DNA from 2 places in the Bradyrhizobium sp. STM 3561 genome. Region 1 is predicted to be linked to the other one. Evidence: riboswitches for the same ligand, from Rfam matches in the RefSeq annotation. Region 1 holds a riboswitch; the other holds the start of a gene.
The links. A riboswitch is a leader RNA that binds a small molecule or an ion and turns the genes downstream of it on or off. The one in region 1 is predicted to bind glycine.
Positions count from the first base shown of each region.

Region 2: it holds a riboswitch for glycine, as region 1 does, so the genes downstream of both, P6U28_RS18945 (D-amino acid dehydrogenase) here and gcvT (glycine cleavage system aminomethyltransferase GcvT) in region 1, are expected to answer to the same signal.

Region 1 is NZ_CP120695.1:4,105,477-4,120,213, reverse strand. It holds gene P6U28_RS19695 (hypothetical protein) at 1-66, opposite strand, end outside; gene P6U28_RS19690 (DUF2798 domain-containing protein) at 345-653, shown strand; gene P6U28_RS19685 (hypothetical protein) at 1,306-1,476, opposite strand; gene recA (recombinase RecA) at 2,070-3,158, shown strand; gene P6U28_RS19675 (hypothetical protein) at 3,332-3,487, shown strand; gene P6U28_RS19670 (hypothetical protein) at 3,512-3,808, shown strand; gene P6U28_RS19665 (hypothetical protein) at 4,100-4,498, shown strand; gene P6U28_RS19660 (hypothetical protein) at 4,557-5,531, shown strand; gene P6U28_RS19655 (IS110 family transposase) at 5,846-6,817, shown strand; gene gcvP (aminomethyl-transferring glycine dehydrogenase) at 7,033-9,900, opposite strand; gene gcvH (glycine cleavage system protein GcvH) at 10,055-10,423, opposite strand; gene gcvT (glycine cleavage system aminomethyltransferase GcvT) at 10,434-11,579, opposite strand; glycine riboswitch at 11,725-11,813, opposite strand; gene alaS (alanine--tRNA ligase) at 12,034-14,715, shown strand; gene P6U28_RS19630 (cyclic nucleotide-gated ion channel) at 14,722-14,737, shown strand, end outside.
Region 2 is NZ_CP120695.1:3,960,417-3,975,153, reverse strand. It holds gene P6U28_RS18970 (M81 family metallopeptidase) at 1-1,013, opposite strand, end outside; gene P6U28_RS18965 (IS110 family transposase) at 1,235-2,401, shown strand; gene P6U28_RS18960 (ABC transporter ATP-binding protein) at 2,927-4,576, opposite strand; gene P6U28_RS18955 (ABC transporter permease) at 4,733-5,620, opposite strand; gene P6U28_RS18950 (ABC transporter permease) at 5,640-6,581, opposite strand; gene P6U28_RS18945 (D-amino acid dehydrogenase) at 6,760-8,049, opposite strand; glycine riboswitch at 8,112-8,220, opposite strand; glycine riboswitch at 8,222-8,325, opposite strand; gene P6U28_RS18940 (M20/M25/M40 family metallo-hydrolase) at 8,432-9,562, opposite strand; gene P6U28_RS18935 (ABC transporter substrate-binding protein) at 9,830-11,440, shown strand; gene P6U28_RS18930 (glycosyltransferase family 39 protein) at 11,667-13,259, shown strand; gene P6U28_RS18925 (hypothetical protein) at 13,269-13,409, opposite strand; gene P6U28_RS18920 (multidrug effflux MFS transporter) at 13,464-14,714, opposite strand.

The sequences.
Region 1 (14,737 bases):
CTGCCACTGCCAGACTCCGGGAATCGCTGTCTTGGCCACGGTGAACTCGACGCCCCCGTGATTCATGGTCGCCTCCCACGATCACCTTCCATGCCTGCAAACACGTTGGGCGTCACAATAGTCACAATATTCCAGAGACAAGCAAAATCTGCCGCAAGCCGCGAAGCACAGCCGGCGGGCGCTGGTATTCCGTGGTTCTCCGACCATGAACAGAGTTCCTGAAATCCGTCCAAAAGCATGCGGGCGCCGGGCAGGGCGTGCCTGCAAGGTGGCGTTCCAGAGCCGCTCGAGGTGACGGCATGTGCCTTGCTTGCCTGATCACGGCAAGCAACCGTGGACGCCTCATGCTCGGCATTCCCCGCCGCTATTCTCATTTCGTTTTCGGAGTCATCCAGTCCGGACTGACCTCGCTGATCGCGGCGGGCATCGCCAGCTTTCCTGCAGGCAGCCCGATGATCTTCGTTCGGCACTGGATGGTGTCGTGGCTGATCGCATGGGCCGCGATGCTGCCGGTCGTGCTGCTGGCCGCGCCCGCGATCCGCGCCTTCTCGCTGCGCCTGACCCGGGAGGAGCGAGACCCGCGCGCCGCCGGCTGGCATGAAAAGGCCCCGCCTGGGGAGAGCCAAGCGGGGCAGAGAGTTATTGGAGGCTGAGGTGCTGGGCTGCAACACCATAGCTGGGCGACCCTAGCCGGTTCAGCTTACGGCAGCCTGACAGGCGGCGCGTCCGGATCTGGCCTCGTCTGGCGGCTGGCCGGATCGGCCGCCGTGAAGGTCGCGATCGAAAGGCCGCAGACAGGCCCCGCACCGGTCCCAATTTCGACATCCGCTCGCACCACTGCGGACACACGCATCGGCAAGATCTGATCCGTTCGGCGCAGCCATGGGGGAAACGTGGCGCGCCGAAAACGGGGTGGCATCATGGATAACGTAGAGCGGTCATTCGCCGCCGCGACGGCGGCTGGCTTCGTCGTGCTGGTCATCGGCCTGGTGCTGCTCGCGGTGCTGTAGAGGGGTACGCCCGCCGTGGAATGGAGGCCGTGCCTTCCAATGGACGGCGGTGGGCACAGCGCGACTTTCAAAAAATTGGAAAACAACCCCATGCACAGTAGGGTGCTGGGAAATTTCCTTGATCTGCCAATAGCTTGCTGGTAGTATTTAGATACCTTAAGTGTCCGCGCGCCCGTCTTTTCGACCATGCAGCCCGACGCGCGAGGCCGGATCGAGATCTGGCGATCCCCCTTGGACCGGCCGCCTGCCGCCCCACCGCGGGGCGGGGCGCTCCGGAGGCCGGTCCTGGCGGAGCCTAGTGGATCTTGATCTCGTTCAGGGGAAGATGGAGCTCGGCGGCGCGCTCTTCACGGTCCTTCTTGCGGAATTCGTTTTCCTTGCGCTCGAACTTCACCATCTCCTCGCGCGCTGCCTCCAGCAGCGGATTGCGCCTGATCGCATCATTGTGCGTGTTGTCGTCGGTCATGGTTACGATCCCCAGAGTTGCGGTCCCATCCCCCAGAAGCCGGAGACCGCGAAAAGGTTCGGTGCCGTAGGATTACGGAAAGATGACGACACGCCGGCCGCGCGTTCTTGATGCGGGTCACGGATCGAGCGCCGTCGGTGGCATTGAGGGGGGGCCCAATCGGGTACTGTCCTAATTAGGGCACCCGCGAGGGCAGACTAGGACACCCCCACAGCAACAACGTCGCCCGCTTGCAATACGGCGGGCGACGTTGGTCCAGCCCCGGGAGGGAATCGCAAAATCCCGGATACTGTCACTCTGGCTGATAGCTCCGGAATAGTCTGTTCGATATCCGACACCCGCAGAGGCGGATTAGGAAAGTCCGTTATGCGCCAGTCTCTCTGGACTCGTTGTGAGAGGTTAGCCCATCCGTCAGATTTGCAAGACGTTCAATATTCTCGTCTGTTTTGCAGGCAGCATCAGAGTTTCCGAGTCAAGATCGCAAAAGAACATATTGCGAACCTGGAACAAATGGGGTACATTGTTTTTATCGCCGGCCCGCCTCTCAATCGTTTGTCCCCCTAGCGAATCCTCGCCATAAGGAGCACGACCCAATGTCCGCAACTGCCCTGCGTATCGTCGAAGGATCTTCCATGGACAAGAGTAAAGCTCTGGCCGCCGCGCTCTCTCAGATCGAGCGCCAGTTCGGTAAGGGCTCGGTGATGAAGCTCGGCAAGAACGACCGGTCCATGGACATCGAGGCGGTGTCCTCCGGCTCGCTCGGGCTCGATATCGCGCTCGGTATCGGCGGCCTGCCCAAGGGGCGCATCGTCGAGATCTACGGGCCGGAATCTTCCGGCAAGACCACGCTGGCGCTGCATACGGTGGCGGAAGCTCAGAAGAAGGGCGGCATCTGCGCCTTCATCGACGCCGAGCACGCGCTCGATCCGGTCTATGCCCGCAAGCTGGGCGTCAACATCGACGAGCTCCTGATCTCGCAGCCCGACACCGGTGAGCAGGCGCTGGAGATCTGCGACACCTTAGTGCGCTCCGGCGCAGTCGACGTGATGGTGGTCGATTCGGTCGCGGCGCTGGTGCCGAAGGCCGAGCTCGAGGGCGAGATGGGCGATGCGCTGCCGGGCCTGCAGGCCCGCCTGATGAGCCAGGCGCTGCGCAAGCTGACGGCCTCCATCAACAAGTCCAACACCATGGTGATCTTCATCAACCAGATCCGCATGAAGATCGGCGTGATGTATGGCTCGCCGGAAACCACGACCGGCGGCAATGCGCTGAAATTCTACGCCTCCGTCCGTCTCGACATCCGCCGCATCGGCGCGATCAAGGAGCGCGACGAGGTGGTCGGCAACACCACCCGCGTCAAGGTGGTCAAGAACAAGCTGGCGCCGCCGTTCAAGCAGGTCGAGTTCGACATCATGTACGGCGAGGGCGTCTCCAAGATGGGCGAGATCCTCGATCTCGGCGTCAAGGCCGGCATCGTGGAGAAGTCCGGCGCCTGGTTCTCCTATGACAGCCAGCGCCTCGGCCAGGGCCGCGAGAACGCCAAGGCGTTTTTGAAGGGCAACCCCGACATCACCGCCAAGATCGAGACCGCGATCCGCCAGAACTCCGGCCTGATCGCCGAGCAGATTCTCGCCGGTACGCCGGAGCGTGACGCCGATGGCGAGGAGCCGGCGGAGGAGTAGGACCTAACGCGAAAGTTTTTCGCGAGGAGCGGGCGCTGAGGACGTTGAGTTGCCGACGTCTTCGGTGCCCGTTTCGTTTTGCAGTTCTAGTCCCCGATACATTCTCAGGTTGCATCGTCACGTTGACCAACACTAGGCTCGGTCAACGCTTGCTAGCGTCAGTTCATGAGTAAATGGGGCAGGTCATGCTTGTTGTTCAAACGCGGCACGCCAAGCGCACGCGCAAATATTCGATGCTGATGGCAATCGTTCTGTTGGGAATCAGTTCGCTCGCCGGGCTCGGCGCGCTTCTCACGCTGCGCTGGGATTCTCTTCCGGGGAAAAAGTAGGACCATCGGGGAGAGGGCAGCGTCATGACACGACTCATTGTCACGACAGACTCGTCCATCGCCGGCGCCATTCAACGAGCCGGCATCGCCGGCCTCGTGATCGCGATCGAGCGCCGGCTCGTTTGGGGACAATTGCCGTCTGATGCGGAGCTTGATGCGTTTTTCGCGCCACGCACGACGCAGTCGCACGGGCTTCATTGGCTTGACGATACGCCGCCCTGGCGCCTCGAGGAGGTGCGAAGGATCGAGGATTCATCGAACTGCTGGGAGAATACGACTCGGTTGAGTTTTGGCGGGGACCAGGGCCAAATGGCCAATTAATCCTGCTCTGGCTGCTCGATCATTGGTGCCGCCGACGCGATGCGAATCCCGCCTTTGTCGTCCGCGCTCTGTTCTTGGGCGTCGGGGACGTCGACCCACCGCGAAGGGAATCCTACCCGCCGGTCGTCCGGATCACACCTCTCCAACTCAAATCGGCCAGCCGTGCATGGCGGGCCTATTGTGCGCCGACCCCGCAAAGCTGGTGCAATCTCACGAATTTGAGCTGGCTGCCTAACCTTGCTCCTGACAGGACAGCTCTTCTCGAAGAGCTGCCGCGCCCGGCTTCGGGCCTTGGAGCCACGGAGCTGCGGATACTCCAGCTCATCGCCCGGGGGCGGCCTGCAGCCCTTCGACGTCTTTCCGGGACATCACAAGCGCAACGAGCGTCGTGTCTTCGACTATTGGGAGGTGGGCGCGCTGCTCGACGGGCTCGCGCGCTGTCCGGTGCCGGCCGTATCCGGGCTGGAGGAGGGGCCGTTTACGCTCGACATGCACAACGATGCTGTCCGTCACGCCCGGTACAAGCAATCCCGCCTGTCACTTACGGATCTCGGGAATGCGGTGCTGGCAGGAGAGGCGGATTTCCTCCAGCACAACCCGATCCATCGCTGGTGGGGTGGGACGGAACTCACCAACGAAAAGCTTTGGCGGTGGGATCCTGAGACTCGCTCGTTGATCGCGCGTCGCTAAGGTGGGTGCGCGTGGCTCTCAGTCTTCGTGAATTGCGCATCAATTTTGAGAGGCGTCCGTGTCCCATTTGATCTTATCCACGAACCATCTTGACGAAGACGTGCTTCGCCAGTCGCGCCTCGCGAATGTCGTGCTTGGATTCTATCTACGCTTCGTGTGGAGGAAATTGCCTCCCGAGGAACAGCTCTTGATGGGGCTGGAGCGCCGTTCGGCAAAGCACGGCAATTCCGGCGATCATTGGCTCGATGATTCCTGTCGTGGTTCGCTCGACGGTTTCGGCACGCGCGATATCGGTTTCTTCGAGCTGTGCGCCAAGTTCGATTCAATTGAAATATGGGTCGATTCTCGCCCTAACGATCAGCTGGTGCTGGTCTGGTTGCTGGACCTACTTCGCCCGTACAAAGAAATCACGACGAAGCTGAGCCTAGTGCACACGGACGATCATGTTGCGCACTATGCTCCAGAATCCGTCGCAAAGTGGAAGCTGCCGGCCTTCGAGGTGACCGAGACCCATTTGGTGACGGCAAGCCGCGCCTGGCAAGCCTATCGGGCTGAAACGCCAAAGCCCTGTTTCGATCTTCTGATGACGGATCTGACGATCCTGCCGAGACTTCGGCCGGCACTCATCGCGTTGCTTGAAGAGCTTCCGGACAGTGTGACGGGCCTAGGTGCGAGCGAAATGGATATCCTGGACTTCGTGAACGATGGGCACACGGACCCAAGGCGTGTCACCGAGGCGTGGTGGATGCGCGATGTGTTCGACGAAAACGACGCGCGCGATGCCTTGCTGGAACTGGGGGCGTATTCGGCGCCGCCGGTCATGTTAGGCGATCCGGCGTTCGACAATGAGGATCGTTACTTCGGCAGGAGCGAGTGGAAGGTCACGCTGACTGAACTCGGGCGCTCCATCTTTGCGCGCGAGGACGATATGTGGCGCCACAACCGAATCTATCGCTGGTGGGGCGGGACGGAGCTCACCAACGAAAAGCTCTGGCGATGGGATCGCGAAAGCCGATTGTTGATTGCGCCCTAGCGGCGCATTCGATGCCGTAGGGCAGGCAAAGGCGCACTTGCGCCGTGCCCACCATCGTCTAACGCGGCGAAAGGTGGTGGGCACGCTTGCGCTTTGCCCACCCTTGTTTTAGCGCACCGGACTAGAATGGCCTCGTTCCGTGAGGAATGGCCCAGCTCGGGTGGCCGCCCGAGCTGGGCTGCCGATCGATCGGATCGATGCCCACCGAAGCCTTGAGGGCTGCCTTTCGTAGCAGGATCGCGATCGGTACTTCATCGGGACCCGGATGGTTGAACGAACTTTAGGTTCGCACACACAAGGGAGGGTCGACGAAGATGGCCAAGCGTATCACGATCTGTGCCGGGATCGATACCGGTAAACGTAAGCTCGATGTGGCACTTGATGGCAGTTTGGAGCGGCTTCAGGCCGATAACACGCCGGATGGCTATAAAGTGCTGGTGGAATGGTTGCAGCGCCACAAGGTCAAACGGGTCGGGATCGAGGCGAGCGGCGGCTATGAGCAGGCTGTCGTCGCCGAGTTGCGGCGCCAGCGGTTTGTGGTCGTCGTATTTCAGCCGGCCCAGGTGCGCGCTTATGCCGTGTTCCAGCTGCAGCGCGCCAAGAACGACAAGATCGATGCCGCGCTGATTGCGGCCTGCACCGCCGCGGTCAAGAAGATCCACGCAGCTCCGGATCCCCGCTTGCTGCCATTTGCCGAGCACCTGACGATGATCGACCAGATCACCGAGGACATTGCTCGGCTGAAGAACCGGATCGAGAGCTGCCGCAATATGCGGCTCCAGAAGCTGTGGAAGGAGGATATCGCTCGCCTGGCCAAGCGCGAGAAGGTCGAACTGAAGGCACTGGCCGCCGCAATCCGTGAGCATCGCGATCTTGCCGAGCGGCTCGACTTGATCAACAGCATCGATGGTATCGGGCTAAAGACCGCCATGGTCATTCTGGTGCGGATGCCCGAGATCGGTCAGATCACGCGCGAGCAAGCGGCCGCGCTGGCTGGCATTGCCCCTTACGATGACGACAGCGGCGATCGCACCGGCGTTCGTCACATCGCCGGCGGGCGTGAACGGCTGCGACGTGCGCTCTTTACTGCGGCGCTGCCGGCGTCATTTCGCTGGAATCCGCAGCTCATCACGCTCTATGGAAGGCTGATGGGAGCAGGCAAGGAACACAAGCGCGCATTGATCGCTTGCGCCAGAAAGCTATTAATCTTCGCCAACACAGTGGTCGCCCGCGGCACGCCTTGGCAGACAAAACCGCCCGAGATCGCGAGGGCTCCGGCTACCTGATGGCGTTTCTTTGTTCGGCCGAAGCACCGTTTCTTCGTCCCGACCTGCCGTCACAAAGACGCCGCGCGCCGCGGCCGTCAAAGGCTGGCCGTCGCCCTGGCCTCAACTCCATCTCCGCTGCCGCCAGGCCACGCCTTGACGGCCGCAAGCACGGCGTCATGCTACCCTCAGCGATCGGGCGAATCTAATGGTTGCTACGAGACCGCCGTCGCGTCCTACTCCGCAGCTTCCGCGTAGTCGCTCACCGGCGGGCAGGAGCACACCAGGTTACGATCGCCGTAGACGTTGTCGACGCGGCCCACGGGGCACCAATATTTGTCGGTGCGCGAGATGCCATCCGGGAAGCAGCCTTCGCTGCGGGTATAGGCACGCTTCCAATCGTCGTCGGCGATGTCGTGCACGGTGTGCGGGGCGTGGCGCAAGGGCGAAGCCTCGATTTTGAAGCGGCCGGCCTCGACCTCGGCGATTTCTTTCCGGATCGCGATCATGGCATCGCAAAAGCGGTCGAGCTCGGCCTTGGATTCCGACTCGGTCGGCTCGATCATCAGCGTGCCCGGCACCGGGAAGCTCATGGTCGGGGCGTGGAAGCCGTAATCGATCAGGCGCTTTGCGATGTCGTCCACCGTAACACCAGACGTCGTCTTCAGCGGACGCGGATCCACGATGCACTCATGCGCGACGCGGCCCCTCGCATTCTTGTAGAGCACCGCGAAATGCGGATCGAGGCACGCTGCGATGTAATTGGCGTTGAGGATCGCGATCTCGGTGGCGCGTTTCAGCCCTTCGCCGCCCATCATCAGGATGTAGATATAGGAGATGGTGAGGATCGAGGCCGAGCCGAACGGCGCAGCCGAGACCGGACCGACCGGGGCGGCGCCGTTCGTTGCCGGGTGGCCGGGCAGGAACGGGGCGAGATGCGCCTTGACGCCGATCGGGCCCATGCCGGGGCCACCGCCGCCATGCGGGATGCAGAAGGTCTTGTGCAGGTTGAGATGGCTGACATCGGCGCCGTAATCGCCGGGCCGCGACAGGCCGACCTGCGCATTGAGATTGGCGCCATCGAGATATACCTGGCCGCCATGGCCGTGCACGATGTCGCAGATCTCGCGGATATGCTCCTCGAACACGCCATGCGTCGAGGGATAGGTGATCATCACAGCGGCGAGATCGTTGGAATGCTTCTCCGCCTTGGCGCGGAGGTCATTGACGTCGACGTCACCGTTCTTCTCGCAGGCGACCACCACCACCTCCATGCCGACCATCGCGGCCGAGGCGGGATTGGTGCCGTGAGCGGAGGAGGGGATCAGACAGATCTTGCGGTGGCTTTCCCCGCGCGCCGCGTGATAGGCGCGGATCGCGAGCAGGCCGGCATATTCGCCCTGCGCGCCCGAATTCGGCTGCAGCGAGATCGCGTCGTAGCCGGTGATGTCGCACAGCCATTTTTCCAGCCGCGCGAACAGCGCGTGATAGCCGGCCGCCTGCTCGCGCGGGACGAACGGATGCAGGCTGCCGAATTCAGGCCAGGTCAGCGGCATCATCTCGGTGGTCGCGTTCAGCTTCATGGTGCAGGATCCGAGCGGGATCATGGCGCGGTCGAGCGCGAGGTCGCGGTCACTGAGCTTGCGCATGTAGCGCAGCATCTCGGTCTCCGAGCGATGCGCGTGGAAGACGGGATGGGTGAGGAACGCGGTCGTGCGCTTCAAGCCGTCCGGCAGCGCCTCGCGTGTCGCTGCATCGATCTCGGCATAGGCGAGCGTGCCGCCGAAAGCGCGCCAGACTGCTTCCACGGTCGCGGGCGTCGTGGTCTCGTCGAGGGCGATGCGCAAGGTGCCATGGCCGAGGCCGAGATTGATCTTCTCAGCGGTCGCGCGCGCGATGATCTCGTCGCGCTTGCCGCCGGCATCGACCGTCACCGTATCGAAGAAGCTGTCGGATTGCGGCGCGAAGCCGAGCTTGCGCAGGCCGGCCGCGAGCACGGCGGTGCGGCGATGCACGTTGCGTGCGATCTGCATCAAGCCTTCGGGGCCGTGATAGACCGCATACATCGAAGCGATGACGGCCAGCAGCACCTGCGCGGTGCAGATGTTGGAAGTCGCCTTCTCGCGGCGGATGTGCTGCTCGCGGGTCTGCAGCGCGAGACGATAGGCAGGTGCCCCGCGCGAATCCACGGAGAGGCCGACGATACGGCCGGGCAGCGAGCGCTTCAGCGCATCGCGCACCGCCATATAGGCCGCGTGCGGCCCGCCATAACCCATCGGCACGCCAAAGCGCTGGGCAGAGCCGATCGCGATGTCGGCACCGAGCTCGCCGGGCGAGGCGAGCAGCGTCAGTGCCAGCAGGTCGGCGGCAACGATCGCGAGCGCGCCCCTGGCCTTCAACGACGCGATCGCGGGCCTGAGGTCGCGCAACGCGCCGGAAGAACCCGGATATTGCAGCAGCGCGCCGAGCACGTCTGATTTGTCGAGATCGGTGAGGGGATCACCGACCACCAGATTCCAGCCGAGCGGCTCGGCGCGGGTGCGCATCACCGCCAGCGTCTGCGGATGCACGTCCTTGTCGACGAAGAAAGCTTTTGCCTTCACCTGCGAGTGCCGCTCGGCCAGCGCCATCGCCTCGGCCGCCGCGGTCGCTTCATCGAGCAGCGAGGCGTTGGCGACGTCGAGCCCGGTGAGGTCGCAGATCATGGTCTGGAAGTTGAACAGCGCCTCCAGCCGGCCCTGGCTGATCTCGGGCTGGTAGGGCGTATAGGCCGTGTACCAGGCCGGGTTCTCCAGGATGTTGCGCTGGATCACCGCAGGCAGGATGGTGCCGGAATAGCCCTGGCCGATCAGCGAGGTGAAGACCTGGTTCTGGGCTGCGAGCTCGGCCATATGCGCGATCGCCTCGGTTTCGCTGAGCGCCTTGCCGAGATCGAGCGGCGATGCCTGCCGGATCGAGGCCGGCAGCGTCTCCGCCATCAGCGCATCGACGCTCTTGGCGCCGAGCGTTTCGAGCATTGCGGTGACATCGCGCACTGAGGGGCCGATGTGGCGGCGAACGAAACTGGCGGCGGTGTCGCCATTGGATTTGCGGTGCGCGGTCATCATGGGTCCTCGCTAGGAGTTGCTGTCATGCCCCGCGAAGGCGGGGCATCCAGTAAACGCAGGCGTTTCGGCTAGGGCCGATGGGCCGCGGCGTACTGGATCACCCGCCTTCGCGGGTGATGACACTGAGAATGAGGTTAGAGTTCTCGTCATCTCACGCCGTATGCGCCTTGTAGGCGGCTTCATCCATGAGGCCGCCGAGCTCGCTTTTGTCGGCGATCCTGATCTTGAAGAACCAGGCCGCGCCTTGCGCGTCCGAGTTCACCAGCGCCGGTTCGGCGGCCAGCGCCTCGTTGGTCTCGAGCACTTCGCCGGTAACAGGTGCGTAGACGTCGGAGGCGGCCTTCACCGATTCCACGACGGCGGCGGCTTCGGCCTTCTTCAGCGCGCGGCCGACCTTGGGCAGTTCGACGAACACGACGTCGCCGAGCTGCTGCTGCGCGTAATCGGTGATGCCGACCGTGGCGGTATCGCCGTCGATGGCGAGCCATTCGTGGTCGGAAGTGTACAGCGTCGTGGTCATTGTCTCGTCCTCAGCGTTTGTAGGTGTTTTTCACGAAGGGCATGGCGGCGACGGTGAGCGGCAGAAGCTGGCCGCGCACCTCGGCGAAGAGTTTTGTGCCGAGCGCGGCGAGGCTCGCAGGCACGTAGCCCATCGCGACCGGCGCGCTCAGGCTCGGGCCGAAACCGCCCGAGGTGACTTGTCCGATGGGCTCGCCGCCCGCGCTATCCGCAAACAGCAGCGCGCCCTCGCGCACCGGGGCGCGGCCCAGGGCGAGCAGTCCGACGCGGCGGCGGGACGCGCCGCCATCGAAATGGGCGAGGATCTTCTCTGCGCCGGGAAAACCGCCGGCGCGCATCCCGCCGCTGCGGCGGCTCTTCTGCACCGACCATTCCAGCGCGGCCTCGACCGGCGTCGTCGTGGTGTCGATGTCGTGGCCGTACAGGCAGAGCCCGGCTTCCAGCCGCAGGCTGTCGCGGGCGCCCAGGCCGATCGGCAGCACGTCCGGATTGTCCAGCAGCATCTTGGCGAGGTGTTCGGCATCGGCGGCGGGCACCGAGATCTCAAAACCGTCCTCGCCGGTGTAGCCGGAACGCGAGACGAAGCACTTGATGCCGGCAACCTCATGCGGACCGGCGTCCATGAACTTCATCGCCGGGGCCTCTGCACAGAATTTCGCCAGCACCGTTTCCGCCTTCGGGCCCTGCAGCGCAATCAGCGCGCGGCCTTCCAGCGAATCGATGATGCAGTCGTCCGCGAGATGCGCGCGCATATGCGCCTCGTCCGCGTCCTTGCAGGCGGCGTTGACGACCAGGAACAGGTGATCGCCGAAATTGGCGACCATCAGATCGTCGAGAATGCCGCCATCGTCATTGGTGAACTGGGCATAGCGCTGCCGCCCCGCGGCGATAGCCACGATATCCTGCGGCACCAGCCGCTCCAGCGCGCGGGCGGCGTCCTCGAGCTTGCCCGACTTCGGCCGGAGCGCGATCTGGCCCATATGGGAGACGTCGAACAGGCCGGCGGAGGCCCGGGTATGAAGGTGCTCCTTCAGGACGCCCGCGGGGTACTGCACGGGCATGTCATAGCCCGCGAACGGCACCATCTTGCCGCCCAGGGACACATGGAGGCTGTGGAGGGGTGTACGTTTCAGGGAGTCTTGGTTATTCGCTAGCATCTAAGGGGCCCTCGGCGGTTCCCGGGGAGGATTCCCCGATGGACACCGGTCGAAGCCCCATCTGTCGCTGTGCCTGAGAGTATTATCCCGTCGGCGGACGCAGTCCGGGTCTTATGCCCGTCGGCGCCTCTTTCCAGATGCTGTCAAAGCCACGCGGTCCTTTTGCCTGAGAGTTTCCGGGGCGGTTGCTCCTTCGGCGCCGGCACCAGTGCCGGTCTCTCCCGACGTGGCCGTACGATACAGATGGGTAGAGACCACAGGCCGGCCAAGCCTGTCAACGCGACTTCTGTGCCTTTCAACGGGATTGCGCGCCTGCGGCAACCCTCTGATCTCCTTGCACAGTTTCTGGACAGCGAAGCTGGCCTTGTCTAAAAGCGCTTTGGCCCGCAGATATCAGCCTTAATTTCCGGTTTGGACGGCGGCAGCGGACCCAAGCATACCCGATTGGATGAACATGAGCGGCGTCAACGAGATCAGGTCGACCTTTCTGAACTTCTTTGCCGAGAACGGCCACGAGGTCGTGCCGTCCTCGCCACTCGTGCCGCGCAACGACCCGACCTTGATGTTCACCAATGCCGGCATGGTGCAGTTCAAGAACGTCTTCACCGGCGTCGAGAAGCGCCCCTATCAGCGCGCCACCACCTCGCAGAAATGCGTGCGCGCCGGCGGCAAGCACAACGACCTCGACAATGTCGGCTACACCGCGCGCCATCTCACCTTCTTCGAGATGCTCGGCAATTTCTCGTTCGGCGACTATTTCAAGGAGCGCGCGATCGAGCTCGCCTGGAAGCTGATCACCTCCGAGTTCGGGCTGAAGAAGGACAAGCTGCTCGTCACGGTCTATCACACCGACGATGAGGCGGCGGGCCTGTGGAAGAAGATCGCGGGCTTCGCCGACGACCGCATCATCCGTATCCCGACTTCGGACAATTTCTGGGCGATGGGCGACACCGGGCCGTGCGGCCCTTGCTCGGAGATCTTCATCGACCGCGGCGAGCACATCTGGGGCGGGCCTCCGGGCTCGCCGGAGGAGGACGGCGATCGCTTCCTCGAATTCTGGAATCTCGTGTTCATGCAATACGAGCAGGTGACGAAGGAGGAACGCGTGGATCTGCCGCGTCCGTCGATCGACACCGGCATGGGCCTGGAGCGCATGGCCTGCATCCTCCAGGGCGTCGAGAGCGTGTTCGAGACCGACCTGTTCCGTAACCTGATCGACGCGACCGCGTCCGCGCTGGGCAGCGGACCGACCGAGCAGAATGCGGCCTCGTTCCGCGTCATCGCCGACCACTTGCGCTCCTCGGCCTTCCTCGTCTCCGACGGCGTGCTGCCTTCGAACGAGGGCCGAGGCTACGTGCTGCGCCGGATCATGCGGCGTGCGATGCGCCATGCGCAGCTGCTGGGTGCGAAAGAGCCCTTGATGCACCGGCTGGTCTGGGCGCTGGTGCGCGAGATGGGCCAGGCTTACCCCGAGCTGATGCGCGCGGAGAAGCTGATCGAGGAAACGCTGCGGCTGGAAGAGACGCGCTTCCGCAAGACGCTGTCGCGCGGCTTGGCCATCCTCGACGAGAAGAGCGCAGGTCTGAAAAAGGGCGACATGTTCGACGGCGACGTCGCCTTCACGCTGTACGACACCTATGGCTTCCCGCTCGATCTGACGCAGGACGCGCTGAAGTCGCGCGGCATCGGCGTCGACCAGGCTTCGTTCAACGACGCCATGGAGCGCCAGAAGGCCAAGGCGCGCGAGTCCTGGAAGGGGTCTGGTGAAGCGGCTTCCGAGGCAATCTGGTTCCCGCTGCGTGAGAAGCTCGGCGCCACCGAATTTCTGGGCTACGAGACCGAGAGCGCCGAGGGCGTCGTCTCCGCCCTGGTCAAGGACGGCCAGGAAGTTGCCAGCATCAAAGCCGGCGAGACGGGTTCGATCGTGCTCAACCAGACGCCGTTCTATGCGGAGTCCGGTGGTCAGGTCGGCGACACCGGCGTGCTGACGGGCGAGGGCGGCCTCAAATTCCGCGTCATCGACACGCAGAAGAAGCTCGGCGATCTCTTCGTTCACATCGGCGCGGTCGAGAGTGGAGAGCTGAAGCTCGGCGCTGCGCTGCAGCTCGAGGTCGATCATTCGCGCCGCTCCTCGATCCGCGCGCATCACTCGGCGACGCATCTGATCCACGAGGCGCTGCGCCAGGTGCTCGGCGACCACATCGCCCAGCGCGGCTCGCTGGTCGCACCCGACCGGCTGCGCTTCGACTTCGTGCATCCGAAGCCGATCACGGCCGAGGAGCTCGCTCGGGTCGAGGATATCGCCAATGACGTGGTGCTGGAGAACGACGAGGTCACCACTCGCGTGATGGGCGTCGACGAGGCGCGGGAGGCGGGAGCGCGCGCGCTGTTCGGCGAAAAGTATGGTGACGAGGTCCGCGTCGTCTCGATGGGCAAGACCGCGCGCGAGCGCGGCGCCAACGCCCTCGGCTGGTCGGTCGAGCTCTGCGGCGGCACTCATGTGAGGCGCACCGGCGACATCGGCCTGATCACGCTGACCAGCGAGAGCGCGGTCGCCTCCGGCGTGCGCCGCATCGAGGCGCTGACCGGCAATTATGCGCGCAGGCACGCCAACGAGACCATGGCGCTGGCGAAGACCGCGGCGAACGAGCTGCGCACCTCCCTCGACGACGTGCCGGCGCGCATCGCCGCGCTGATGGAGGAGCGCAAGAAGCTGGAGCGCGAGCTCTCCGACGCCCGCAAGAAGCTGGCGATGGGCGGTGGCGCTGCCGCCGGCAGCAATGGCGCTGCCGCGAGCGTGCGCGAGGTCGGCGACGTCAAGCTGATGGCGCGCGCCGTCGAGGGCCTCGAGATGAAGGATCTCAAGAGCCTTGCCGATGACGGCAAGAAGCAGCTCGGCTCGGGGGTCGTCGCCATCGTCGGCGTCACCGAGGACGGCAAGGCCGGTGTCGTGGTCGGCGTCACGCAAGACCTCACCGCGCGCTTCAACGCCGTGAACCTCGTGCGCATCGCGTCCGAAGCGCTCGGCGGCAAGGGCGGCGGTGGCCGGCCCGACATGGCCCAGGCCGGCGGCCCCGATGGGGCCAAGGCGGCCGCGGCGCTGTCGGCGATCGAAAAAGCGATGGCGGGCGCTTAAAGCCCCATGTCCACCGTTCCGC
Region 2 (14,737 bases), 150 kb from region 1:
CCGGTCGCGGCGCTCGCCTTGTTGCGCACCAGCGCGCGCAGCATGCCCGTGGTGTCGGAATCGCCGCCGGCGCCGGGATTGTCCTGGGTGTCGGCGATGATGATCGGCTTGCTCGCGTTCTTGGAAAGCTCCATCGCATGGCGCACGCCATCGTCGGGCGTCCAGATCTTGCCGTCGAAATCGTCCTCGTGGCCTTCGATCAGCTTCACCATCGCATCCGCTGCGCGGTCGGCATCGGCTTGCGTCTTGCCATAGGCGAATACGCTTGGACCGCAATGGTGGAAATCGGCGGCAGGGAAGCCGGGGGCGAAGGAGAGCGTCGGAACGGCGTCGCCCTCCAATGCGGCGAGTTGTTCGTAAATGCCTTTGGTGGGCTGGTCGTTGGTGCATTGCCAGCTGATCGGGATCAGGAAGGGCAATTGCCGGAAAGCCTTTGCGTAGCGTTGCTTCGTCCCCAGCAGCAGCGTCAGATGCTTTGCGCAGGCACGGCCGGTCTCGGCCATGTCGACGTGGGGATAGGTGCGGTAGGCGATCAGCGCATCGGCATGCGCGATCATCTCGGGCGTGACGTTGGCATGGAGATCGAGGCTGGTGACCAGCGGAACATCCTCGCCGATGACCCGGCGCACACGCGCCAGGATCTCGCCTTCACCGTCGTCGAGATGCTCCGTGACCATCGCACCATGCAGGTCGAGATAGACCGCATCGATCGGGCCCGCGGCTGCGATGCCGTCGACCATCACCTTCACGATGCGCTCGAAGGCGTCCTTGGTGACATGGGCCGAGGGGCTCGCCCCGCAGGCGATGGTCGGGATGAGTTCCCAGCCGTTCGCCTCGGCGCTGTCGACGAAGCCGGCAAGGCCGACATTGATGCGGCGCATCACCTTCAAGACGTCGGCACCTTCAGTCATCGCCGGCCAGCCGCCGCCATGCTGGAAATCCGCGAAGGTCGCCTTGGTCGGAGCGAAGGTGTTGGTCTCGTGCAGGAAGCCGCCGACGGCGATGCGTGTCATCAATTCAAGTCCAGCATTGGAAAGTGCGCGACGTTAGCCTTGGCCCGCAGCCGAGGGCAAGGCGGGAAGCAATCGCGCCGCGCATAGGGTCAAGCTGTTTTGGGAATGTGTGCCGCGCACACCGTCATTGCGAGCGTAGCGAAGATTCCATGGGGAGTGGATAGCGACCAGGTCTGAGGCCAGACTGAGGGTTGCTGAATCCATTCAACCTGGAGACGACGATGTTGCTCGATCATCCTTCCGACGGACTGGCCGCTATCCGCACGCAGTTTGGCGCAATTTTTGTGTCATTGGAACTGAGCCGTTCGACATGGCTGGTCACTTCGCTGTCGCCCTGCAAGGGCGAGAAGATGTCCAAACGCAGCATGAAGGCCGGCGACCTTTCGGAACTGTTGAAGCTGTTTGCGGAGCTGAAGCGCAAGGCGCAGGCGCGAACGGGTGAGAGCTATCCGATCATCGCGATCCAGGAGGCGGGGCTGGACGGGTTCTGGCTTCACCGCGCCCTGCAGCAGGAAGGCATCGAGAGCCACGTAGTCGATCCGGCCTCGATTGCGACGCCGCGCCGGCGCCGGCGGGCCAAGACGGACCGGCTGGATGGCGAGACGCTGTTGCGGACGCTGCTGGCCTACAAGCGCGGCGAGGTACGGGTCTGCGCCATGGTCGTTGCGCCCTCTCCGGCAGAGGAGGACCGCCGTAGGCTGTGCCGCGAGCGAGAGACCTTGATCGCGGAGCGGATCGAGCATGTGAACCGGATCAAGGGTCTTCTGTTCGCGCAAGGGATCTTCGACTACGCGCCGCTGCGGCGAGACCGGCGGAAGCGGCTGGAGGCCTTGCGGACGGGCGACGGGCGCGCCTTGCTGGCGCATCTGAAGGCGCAGATCAGCCGCGAACTCGACCGGCTCGAACTGCTGCTCGACCAGATCACGGCGGTGGAGCGCGAGCAGGATGCGTTGCTGGCCGCGAGCAAGGCGGCGGGGGAGAAGACCGTATCGAACCCGGTGGCAATGCTGCTCGAACTGAAGAGCCTGGGCCCGAACTTCACGGCCGTTCTCTGGTCGGAGGCCTTTTACCGGCAGTTCGCCAACGCCCGCCAGATTGCATCCTATGCCGGCCTTGCAGCCACGCCATGGCGCAGTGGCGGCATCGAGCGCGAGCAAGGCGTGTCGAAGGCTGGCAATCCGCGCCTGAGAACCACGATGATCCAGCTCGCCTGGCTCTGGGTACGCCACCAGCCTCAATCGGCTTTGACCCAGTGGTTCAAGGTGCACAGCCAACGCGGCCGCAAGCGCGCGATCGTGGCGCTCGCGCGCAAGCTGCTCGTGGCCCTCTGGAAGTACGTGACCGCGGGCGTGGTGATCGAGGGAGCCGAGATAAAGGCCGCCGCCTGACACCACGCTCCTCAGCCTCAAAGCCAATCCGCCGAGATTGATCAGCCTCGGCCGATCCGGGTGGACGAACCGATGGATTGCATGGCTTCAAACGCCGTAACGAAGAATGGTCTCGTCCTCTCGAGCCTGCCCGCCGCAAGCGGAATGTTGGTGCAGCCGCCGCCGCGCGGCGACCGAATGTGAGTTTGATCTGGCAAGCAAACCAGATTGCAAAAACCGGCTCGACCCTTGGATCGCCTGACGAAAAGGAGTTATCCGCCCGCTGCCCCGACTGCCAAAGCCTGATGGCGTGCTCGCTCGAGTCAAGGCCAAGTCGCTTCGCGACGGCCCTACGGGCCGACCTTGACTCGATCTGCGCGCGCCATCCTACGTGCTCCACGGTCGGGACGAAGAGCTGGCCTGCAATCGAACAAAGAGCTGAACAAACCGCCTTGACACACCAAATCCCCATGTGAGCAATCCAGAGTCTTTCCAAGGAGGGATTCTGGATTGCTTCGCTACGCGCGCAATGACGAGGGGAGAGAGCTACGCCGTAGCCCCCACGCCTTCCGCCACCGGCCGGAAATTGGCGAAGTCCCAGTTACGCCCCGGTGCCGCATCCAGCAGGGCCTTGGTGTAGGCCTCCTTCGGATGCGTCAGCACTTCGGCGGCCGGTCCCTGCTCGACGACGCGGCCGTGCTGCATCACCACCACCTCGTCGCAGATCTGCGCGGCGACGCGCAGATCGTGGGTGATGAACAGGATGGCGATGCCGAGCCGCTTCTGGATCTCGTCGAGCAGTTCCAGCACCTGCGCCTGTACCGAGACGTCGAGCGCGGAGACCGCTTCGTCCGCGACCAGCACATCCGGATCGAGCGCGAGCGCCCGGGCGATCGCAATGCGCTGGCGCTGGCCGCCGGAGAACTGGTGCGGGTAACGCGACACCGCATCGGCTGGCAGGCCAACGAGCTCGAGCAGCTCTCGCGCCCGCTTCATCGCGTCAGGGTGCGCCACGCCGTAATTGATCGGGCCTTCCGCGATGCTCTCTCCGACGGTGACGCGAGGATTGAGCGAGCGGTAGGGATCCTGGAACACGATCTGGATCTTCTGCCGGTGCGGCTGCAGCAGGCGGCGCGAGATGTCGGCGATCTCGCGGCCGGCAAGGCGCACGCCGCCCGAGGTCGGATCGATCAGGCGGACGATGCAGCGGGCGACCGTCGACTTGCCCGAGCCGCTTTCGCCGACGATGCCGAGGGTGCGGCCCTTGCGCAAGGTCAGCGTGACCTTGTCGGCGGCGACGACCTCGCGGCCTTTGCCGAAGAAGGCGCGCTCCTTGTAGATCTTGCTGAGCTCGTTGGCTTCCAGCACGATCGGCTCGCGGGTCTCCTCGCGCGGTTGTCGCGGCACCAGGCTCGGCACTGAAGCCAGCAGGTTGCGGGTATACTCCATGGTCGGGTTGCGCAGCACGGTCTCGAGCGGGCCGGTCTCCACGAGGCGGCCTTGCCGCATCACCGCGACGCGGTCGGCGATCTCGGCGACCACGCCCATGTCGTGGGTGATGAACAGCACGGCGGTGCCGTGATCGCGCTGGAGGTCGCGGATCAGGGTCAGGATCTGCTTCTGCGTGGTGACGTCGAGCGCGGTGGTCGGCTCGTCGGCAATGAGGAGCTTCGGCTCCAGCACCAGCGCCATCGCGATCATGATGCGCTGGCGCTGGCCGCCGGAGAGGCGGTGCGGATAGGAGGCGAAGATGCGCTCGACCTGGGGCAGGCGAACCTGCTCCATCATGTCGAGGATGCGCTTCTTGCGCGCTTTGGCATCGAGATCGGTATGGGCGCGCAGCACCTCGTCGATCTGGCGGCCGACCGGCACCACCGGATTGAGCGCGGTCATCGGCTCCTGGAAGATCATGGCCATCTGTGTGGCGCGGAGCTGGCGCAGGCGGCGGTCGGTCGCGGTGAGCAGCTCTTCGCCGACCAGCTTGATGCTGCCGCCGGTGGGAACCAGCGTCCCCTTCGGCAGCAGGCCCATCGTGGTGAGCGAGGTCACCGACTTGCCCGAGCCGCTTTCGCCGACGAGACACAGCGTCTCGCGCTCGCGCACCTGGATCGAGATGCCATCGATGATGTTGGCGCCCTTCGGCTTCTTGCCGACGGAGACGACGAGATTGTTGATGTCGAGAACGAGTTTGGTCATCAGGTCACTCCGTCGTCATTGCGAGGAGCCCGCGACAAGATTGCAGAGCAATTTTGCGCTGGCGACGAAGCAATCCAGAATCCTTCCGCCGAAGCAGACTGGATTGCTTCGCTTCGCTCGCAATGACGGAACAAGGGGATGGGCCGGGGAAACAAATCATTTGCCCTCCCGCTGCTTCATGCGGGGATCGAGGGCGTCACGCGCGGCGTCGCCGATCAGGTTGATGCTGAGGATGGCGATCGAGAGCAAGAGGCCCGGCCAGAAGATCAACGACGGCTTGATCTGGAAGTACTGGCGACCCTCGGCCATGATGTTGCCCCAGGTCGGCGTCTCCGGCGAGATGCCGGCGCCGAGGAAGGAGAGGATCGCCTCGGTGAGGATCGCGCTTGCGCAGACATAGGTGCCCTGGACGATCAGCGGCGCGATCGTGTTCGGCATCAGATGCCGCCACATGATCTTCGGCAGGCTCGAGCCGACCGAGATCGCGGCCTCGACGTAAGGCTCCTCGCGCGCCGACAGCACGACGGAGCGGACCAGGCGCGCCACGCGCGGGATCTCGGGAATGGTGATCGCGATCAGCACGGTCCAGAGGCTGGCGCCGGAGAGCGAGACCACGGCGATCGCGAGCAGGATGCTCGGCATCGCCATCAGGCCGTCCATCACGCGCATCAGGACGGAATCGATCAGCTTGAAGAAGCCGGAGACGAGGCCGATCGCGAGCCCGATGGCGATCGACAGGATCGCCGAACCGATGCCGATCAGAAGCGAGATGCGGCCGCCATAGATCACGCGCGACAACAGGTCGCGTCCGTAAGCGTCGGTGCCGAGCAGGAATTGCGCCGAGGACGGCTTCAGTCGCTGCGACGGCGCGAGCTGGATCGGATCATGCGGCGCGATCAGCGGGGCGACGATCGAGACCACCACGATCAGGGCGAGCAGGACCGTCGCCGTGGCGATGATCGGCGTCGAGGTGAGGAATCCGAAGCGCGGCCGCAGTGGCGACGTGATCGGAATGGACGACTGGGGAAGGGTATCGACCGACATGTGTGTTCTTATCCTTGCCTCAGTACCGGATCCGGGGATCGAGCAGGGTGTAGGCGACGTCGATGAGGAGATTGACGACGACATAGATCAGCGACGTCAGCAGGATCATCGCCTGGATCACCGGATAGTCGCGCGCCAGCACCGCATCGACGGTGAGGCGGCCGATGCCGGGGATGTTGAACACGCTCTCGGTGACGACGACACCGGAGATCAGCAGCGCAAAGCCGGTGCCGATCACGGTGATCACCGGCACGGCGGCGTTGCGCAGCGCATGCCGCATCATCACGGCAACCTCGTTGATGCCTTTCGCACGCGCCGTTCGCACGTAATCCTCGCCGAGCACGTCGAGCATCGCCGCGCGCGTCATGCGCGCGATCAACGCGATGTAGATGAAGGACAATGCGCAGGTCGGCAGGATGATACGCTCGAAGAACGGCCCGAAGCCGTTCGAGATGCTGCGGAAGCCCTGCACCGGCACCCAGCGCAAATCGATCGCGAAGATCTCGATCAGGACATATCCGACCACGAACACCGGGACCGAGAAGCCCAGGACCGACAGGCCCATCACGAAACGGTCGATCCAGGTGCCGTGCTTCCACGCCGCGATCACGCCCAGCGGCACTGCGACGATCACGGCGAGGACGATGGTCGACAGCGCGATCGAGATCGACGGCTCGACGCGCTGGCCGATCATCTTCATCACCGGCAGGTTGGAGATCAGCGAGGTTCCGAGGTCGCCGTGCAGCAGCTTGTTCACCCAGGTGATGAACTGCACGATCAGCGGCTCGTTGAGGCCGAGCGAGGCGCGGATGCGCTCGAGCCGTTCCGGCGTCGCGTTGTCGCCGGCGAGGATCGCGGCGGGATCGCCGGGCGTCAGCCGCAGCAGCAGGAACACGAACAGAGCGACGACGCCCATCACGGGCACCGCGGCCAGAACGCGGCGAATAAGATAACCCAGCATGCACCTATCTCCGGCTGCGGAACTTGTGGCGCCTCGAGGCGCCCGGGAATTCTGTCGTGTCTATCATGCCTATCACTTGGACTGAAAAGGCTGCCCGGAGACGCCATCCTCTTGGGGCAAATTGTGTGCCAAGGGCTGCGCTGTAGCAAGAGGCCGGCATGTCCCCGGCATCGGCCACTCAGGATGCATGTCGCAGTTCATGCTCACCCCTAAGTGAAGGCACGGTCGGCGGCGCATTGAGCCCGCGCCAGCCGTCGATGGTCTGGGCAATCATCTGCGCCGTCGCCGCCGACAGAGTCCAGCCGAGATGGCCGTGGCCGGTGTTGAAGAACACGCCCGGTATCCGTCCTGCGCGCACCACCGGCATCATGTTCGGCATCATCGGCCGCAAGCCAGCCCAGGGAATGACCCGCGACGTCTCGATGGCGGGGAAGTTGCTGCGCACCCAATCGACCAGCGGCTGCACGCGATCGGCGCGGATGTCGCGATTGAAATCGTATAACTCGGCGGTGCCGGCGACGCGAAAGCGATCGGCCCCGAGCCGGCTGGTGACGATCTTGGCGGCCTCGTCGAGCAGGCTCACGGTCGGGGTGGCGTTGCGGCTCTCGGCGGTGTCGAGCTGCACGGTGATCGAGTAGCCCTTCACAGGATAGACGTTGACGCGCTCGCCGAGCATCGCCGCGAAGTGACGGCTGGCAACACCGGCGCAGACCACGACGCCATCCGCTTTCAACATACCGCGAGCGTCGCTTGCGGACAGATCAGCCCAGCCGAGGACAAAGCCGCCGCCGGCTTGCGCGATGGAATCAATGTTGGCTTCGTGGACGAAGGTCGCGCCGCGACGCTTGCAGGCCTCTGCCAGCCCGCGCGTGAATTTGTGGATATCGCCGGTCGCATCCGACGGCGTGAAGAAGCCGCCGTAATAATCCTTGCGCAGCGTCGGCTCGATGTTGCGGATTTCCTCCGCCGTCACCGGGCGGCGATCGAGGCCGCCTTCCTTCAGCAGCGCGTTGACGCGCAGGCCGGATTCAAAGCCCTTCTTGTCGTGATAGATGTGGAGGATGCCGCGGCGTTCGAGGTCGAAGTCGATGCCTTCGCGCGCAGCAATGTCGAACAAATGCCTGCGCGCTTCGATCGCCAGCCGCGTGGTCTCGATGCTGTTGGCGCGGTAGTTGCCGATATTGGCGACGAACTCGCTCATCCACGAATATTTGTGCCAGTTCGGCCGCGGATTCATCAGCAGCGGCGCGTCGCGCCGGAACATCCAGCGCAGGCCTTTCAAGATCGTCGCGGTGCTGTTCCACACTTCGGCATTGCTGGCGGAGAGTTGTCCACCATTGGCGAAGGATGTCTCCATCGCGGCGTAACGGTGCTTGTCGAGCACCGTCACCGCAAAGCCGCGTTCGAGCAGGGCATAGGCAGTCGTCACGCCGGTGATGCCGGCGCCGATGATGGCGATATGGGTCATGGTTTCGGGGCTCCCGTGAGTTAGGATAGGCTGACCGCCGGCCAAAGGCCGTTGGCGGCGCCCCATCTGTCACGGTACCTGAGAGCTTGATCCGCTGCGGTTCTTGCAGCGGACTATCCCCTTCGGTGGACATCACGATCGACTTCAATCGTGCCGTCTCTCTCCAGATTGTCCTGACGAAACGGTCCTTTTGCCTGAGAGTTTCCGGGGCGGTTGCTCCGTCGGCGCCGCAACTAAAGCTGAAACCTTCGTCGCGATCTCTCCCGCATCGTCGCGTGGACAAGCCGAGCAGTACGATACGCCTCATTTTTGGACAAGGCTAAATTTCGACCGCGATTGCCAATGCATTGTGCAGTGCGAAGCCTGCGTCGTCGCTGCGCCGTTATTCCAACGTCGCCAGCAGTCCCGCCATCAGGCGGCCGCGCTCGACCAGGCTGTCGACCTCGATGAACTCCTCCAGCGTGTGGCCATTGCCGCCGCGCACGCCGAGGCCGTCGAGCGTTGGGATTCCCATCGCGCCGGTGAAGTTGCCGTCGGAGCCGCCGCCGGAGCTTGCATGCGGTAATTCCGCGCCGAGGGATTTGGCGATGCCGCGCGCCTTTTCGTACAGCGCCATGGTGCCGGCATCCGGCTCCCAGACCGGCCGCGTCACGCCGCGCGTCACCTTGAACGTGACGTCGTTGTTGGTGCCCGACAGTGCCAGCATCCGCTCGACCCCGCGGTCGAGATCGGCCTGGCGCTTGGCCATCGACAGCGCTTCGCCGGTGGCTGTCGTGGCAACGCAATTGACCCATTGTCCGCCGTGGACAACGCCGACCGAGAAGGTGCAATCCTCCGTCGTCATCGCGTCGATCGCGAGGATCTGCCGCGCCATCTCGCGGATCGCCGAACGTCCCGACGACAGCGTCGCGCCGGCGTGGCTCGGCCGTCCCGTCGCTTCGAGATTGAAGCGTGCGATGGCGTAACGTCCGGTGGTGACGCCGTTGTCGGCGCGGCCGGGCTCCGGCACCAGCACGTATTTGTTGCGTGCGGCTTCGGCCTCGATGATGTCGCGCGTGGAGGGCGTGCCGACTTCCTCATCCGGCGTGAACAGCACGGTGATCGGCAGCGGCGTCGTGAACGAGGCGCGCGCCAGCTGGCGGATTGCTTCCAGCGAGAGATAGTTGCCGCCCTTCATGTCGTAGATGCCGGGGCCGTAGCATTTGTTGCCCTCGCGCCGCCATTTCAGCTTCTCGATGGTGCCGATGGGGTGAACGGTATCCATGTGTCCGGCGATCAGGATTCCCGGCTCGCCCTGCTTCGGATGGGGAAAGCGCGCGCGGATGACGCCGCCAAAGCCCTGGCGGCCGGCGATGCGCTCGATCGTCGCACCCATGATCGCCATGTCCCGCGCTGCGATATCGAGCATGCGGTTCACTGCGTTCGCGTCCCAGGTTGGGCTCTCACATTCCACCCAGGTGCGCAGGCCCTCGAGCATGGCCTCGGAATCGAAGGGAAGATTGGCTGGATTCATCTCAATGTCTCTCAAGCTGCGAAGATGGAACGCGCATTGCATCGGCGCGGGGCAGGACAGCGGAGAGCGTTGTAGAGCCAAACTGATCTTTGTGGAGCCCGTGCGCGCGCCGCGAGGGCTTGCGACGAAACCGGATTGACGCGCTCAACACTGTCTGCAAGTCTCGAAAAGATAAAGGCATTGCATGAGGTTAGTTCGCCCAACGAACGAACCGCATGCTCAACCAATAACCTGCCTTTGAACAGTTTCACGTCAGGAGAACCCTCTATGTTCCACTTCACGCGCCGGGGGCCTCGCGCATTCGCCTCCAAACTTGCGCTGACGGTCGTCGCGCTTTCGACTGCGCTGGCTTCGCCAGTGCTGGCGGCCGGCAAGACCCTCACGGCGGTGATGCATTCGGATCTGCGCATCATCGACCCGATCTTCACCACGGCCTACATCACGCGTGACCATGGCTACATGGTCTACGACACGCTGGTCGCCCCGGATTCGAATTTCAAGATCCAGCCGCAGATGGCGGACTGGAAGATCTCCGATGACAAGCTCACCTACACCTTCACCCTGCGCGATGGCCTGAAGTGGCATGACGGTGCGCCGGTGACGGCGGAGGACTGCGTCGCCTCGCTGAAGCGCTGGGCTGCGGTCGACGGCATGGGCCAGAAGCTCATGGACTTCACCGCGAGCCTCGAGGCGACCGACGCCAAGACCATCACGCTGAAGCTGAAGGAACCCTACGGCCTCGTCCTCGACTCCATCGGCAAGCCGTCCTCGCGCGTCGCGTTCATGATGCCGAAGCGTCTCGCCGAGACGCCGCCGGACAAGCAGATCCCCGAGCAGATCGGCTCGGGTCCCTTCAAGTTCGTGCAGGGCGAATTCCAGCCCGGCGTGAAGGCGGTCTATGTCAAGAACACCGACTACGTGCCGCGCAAGGAGCCGGCGAGCTGGACCTCCGGCGGCAAGGTGGTGAAGGTGGACCGCGTCGAGTGGATCACCATGCCGGACTCGCAGACCGCGGTGAACGCGCTGCAGTCGGGCGACATCGATTTCATGGAAAATCTGCCATACGACATGCTGCCGGTGCTGGAAGCGAACAAGGAGCTCACGATCGAGGTCTCCAATAAGTTCGGTTTCCAGACCCTCGGCCGCATGAACTTCCTCTATCCGCCGTTCGACAACGTGAAGGTGCGCCGCGCTGCCTTGCTGGCGATGAACCAGAAGGACGTTCTCGACGCGCTGGTCGGAAACCCGAAATATCAGAAGATCTGTGGTGCCTTCTTCGTGTGCGACACGCCGCTCGCAACCGAGGTCGGTGCCGAGACCCTCGTGAAGGGCAACGGCATGGCCGAAGCGAAGAAGGCGCTCGCCGAATCCGGCTATGACGGCACGCCGGTCGTGATCATGGCACCTGGCGACGTCACGACGCTGAAGGCGCAGCCGATCGTTGCGGCCCAGCTGCTGCGCGAGGCCGGCTTCAAGATCGACCTGCAGGCGACCGATTGGCAGACCGTGGTGAGCCGTCGCGCCAGCCAGAAGCCGCCGAAGGAGGGCGGCTGGAACATGTTCTTCACCAACTGGGTCGCGGCCGACGTCTCCAACCCGATCGCCAATCTCTCGATCGGCGGCCAGGGCAAGAAGGGCGGCTGGTTCGGCTGGGCGGAGGATGCCAAGATCGAGCAGCTCAAGGATGCGTTCGTCCGCGCAGCCTCGCTCGACGAGCAGAAGAAGATCGCGGCCGACATCCAGAAGGAAGCCTATGAGCAGGTGATCTATATCCCGCTCGGGCAGTACCTGCTGCCGAGCGGCTGGCGCAAATCGCTGACCGGCGTGCTCGACGGTCCGGCGACGCCGCTGTTCTGGAACATCGACAAGTCGGAATAGGGCGAGAACCCCTCTCGCGGCCTTCGGCCGGACCCTCGCACGGCGCCGCTGTCATCAGCGGCGCCGTTGCCGTTTGATGGCCTTGCGCTCGTTGAAAGGCGACGCCCTTTAACTTTTTCAATTGCTGATCGTTGCTATTTGTTTCCAAGCTGAAATAGATGCTGCGTCTTCGCGTATCATTTTTTCAGATTTGCTTCCCGTGCCGATCGATTTTGCATTCCAGGCGATGGCCGAACGGTCCGATCGCGCGCCGGCGCCCTGGCGCCGGCCCTTCCTGCGCTGGCTCGACGCCGTCGAGGCTGGCTGGGCCGTGCCGCTTCTCATCGCCTGCTTTGTCGTGGTCTGGACCCTCTATCTCGCTATCGCCTATGCCGGCGGGGGCCTTCATCCCGATACGCTCGAAGCCTGGACGCTGGGCCGCAATTTCGCTTTCGGCTATCACAAGCATCCGCCGTTGATGGGGTGGGTGACGGCGGCGTGGACCTCGGTGTTTCCGCTCAGCGACTGGTCGTTGCAATTGATGGCGATGGCCAATGCCGGGCTCGCGCTGTTCTTCGTCGATCTGATCTCGCGGCAGTTCGTGACCGGACACAAGCGGATCCTGGTGCTCCTGCTCCTGATGCTGACGCCGGCCTACCAATTTCATGCCCAGCGCTTCAATGCCAATTCGGTGCTGCTGGCGATCTGGCCGCTGGCGACCTGGTGCTTTCTGCGCGCGTTCGAGACGCGCGCTTGGCCGTGGGCTATCGCGGCGGGATGCACGACCGCGCTGGCGATGGTCGGCAAATATTATTCGATCTTTCTCGTCGTGAGCTTCGCGTTTGCCGCGCTGGCGCACCCGGCGCGGCGCGCCTATTTCAGCTCCGCTTCGCCATGGATCTCGGTCGTCGTCGGGCTCGCGGCGCTGTCGCCCCACCTCTACTGGCTCGCGACCACGGGCGCGTCGACCTTCACCTACGCACTGGCGCATGCCAACGGCAACGTCTCGAGCTCACTCGGCGAGGCGAGAAACTTTGTGCTGGGGTTGGCCGCCGCGATGAGCCTATCGGCCTTGCTCTGGGTGCTGATCGCGGGAACGCGCTTGAAGCAGTTTCCGGCCGACTTCGCGGCCATGAGCCCGGGCTTGCGGTTACTGTTCTACGTCACGATCGGTACGATCGTGCTGCCGGTGCTGACGTCGCTTGTGTGGGGCACCGATCTGCCGTCGCTGTGGGCCTTGCAGGGGCTATTCCTGTTCGCCGTTCTCGTGGTCTGCGGCACGAGCTATCCGATCGAGCGTTTCCACACCGTGAACCTCACGGTGATCGTTGCCGGCGCTGCGCTTGCCGCCGTCCTGATCGCGGCGCCGATCCATGCCATCTATCGCAACAAGCACGGCTATGAAGAGGGACGGAACTTTTACGCGCAGGCGGCCGGCGAGTTGGCGCGCGAGTGGCGCGAGCAGACCGGTGAGCCGCTGAGTGCGGTCAGCGGCGACGACGCGCTTGCCTTCGCGACGGCGTTCTACAGTCCCGACCATCCGCATTACGCGCGGCCGTTCGAGTACCAATACACTTGGGGTCTGCCGCACCAGACGACGCTGGACCGCGGCTGGGCCGCACTCTGTTTTCGCGGGCAGGAATATTGTAGCCGCTGGATGGAATGGGTGTCCGCCCGCGGTGGACATTTCGTCAGGCGCGAGTTCACCGTGCGCGCTTCCCTGTGGGGCCAGCCTGGTTTGTCTCGGGACGTGATCGTGCTGATGGCGCTGCCGCAGGGAAGCCCGGTGCCGGCCAGCGCTGCGGATGATTTCAGCGCCAGCCGGCGGGGCACCGAATAGGCGGCGTGCTCAGCAGTGGCTGTCGCGCACCTGCTCGAGCCCCTCGCTCGCAAGCGGCGTGGTGAACGTGGCCTGCTCAGCGCGCGGTTCGGAACGTTCCGTCTTCTGCCGTTCTACCTCGCCGCGCTCTTCGCGGTGTTCCAGTTCCATTGCAGCATCCTCTGGCATTGCTGCAGGACAACATCGAGGCCGCCGCGTGGTTCCTCAGCCGACGGGACGATGATGCGGCCTGAACAATCGGCCCTTCTCGACCACCAGCACGATCGCGAGCGCAGCGAGGGTCGACAGGAAGAAGCCGACCGAGAAGGGCAGCAGCGTGCCGTCGAAGCTCTGCCCGATCGCCATGCCGACCACGATTCCGATCAGCGTCGTGATCGAGCCGTAAAGCGAGGAGGCGGTGCCGGCGATGTGTCCCTGCGGCTCCATCGCGAGCGCGGTGAAGTTGGCGACCATCATGCCGAACGAGAACATCATCAAAGCGGAGAGCGCCATGAACAAGGCGAGCGGCAGCACGCCGAGGCTTTCCGTCAGCAGCATCACGCCGGCCACCACGGCGTAGAGCGTCAGCGCCCCGTGCGAGATCACGCGCATGCCGAGCCGCCCGACCAGCCTCGCATTGAGAAAGCCGGCGATGGCAGTGCCGGCGGCGATCGCCGCGAAAGCGAGCGGGAAGTAGTGGCCGAGATGATAGATGCCGGTGAAGACCTGCTGGGCGCAGAAGACGTAAGCGAACAGTGCGCCGATCACGCTTCCGGCCGCCGTCGCATAGCCGATCGTCTGGCGATGGGTCACGGTCTGGCGGAAGGCTGCGAGCACGTCGGCGGGCGCCAGCGACCTGCGCTCGGACTCGGGAAGGGTTTCAGGCAGCCGCAGCACGCACCATGCGAGCGCGAGCAGGCCGTAGAGCATCAGCACCACGAAGATGCCGCGCCAAGCCGTCACCAGCAGCACCGCCTGTCCGAACGAGGGGGCGACCACGGGCACCGCGATGAACACCATCATCGCGAGCGACATCACGCTCGCCATGCGGCGGCCGACATAGCAGTCGCGCACCATCGAGGTCGCGATCACGCGCGTCGCCGAGGTGCCGAGCCCCTGCAGCGCACGCGCCAACAGCAGCGTCTCGAACGAGGGCGCCGCGACCGCCAGCACGCTCGCCACCGCATAGACCGCCATGCCGCCGAGCAGCACCGGCCGGCGTCCGAAACGGTCCGACAGGGGACCCATGACGAACTGGCCGGCGCCGAAGCCGATCAGGAAAGTCGACAGCACCAACTGGAGATGGTTCGCGACGGGAATCTTGAAGGCGGCGCCGATATTGGGCAGCGCCGGCAGCATCATGTCCATCGCGAGCGGATTGAGCGCCATGATGGACGCGATCACGATGACGAATTCTGGAAAACCCATCGGGCGGTGTCCGGAGGACACCCAATCGTCGGCATTGACGTCAGACAAGAAACTCACCCCTGCAATCGAGC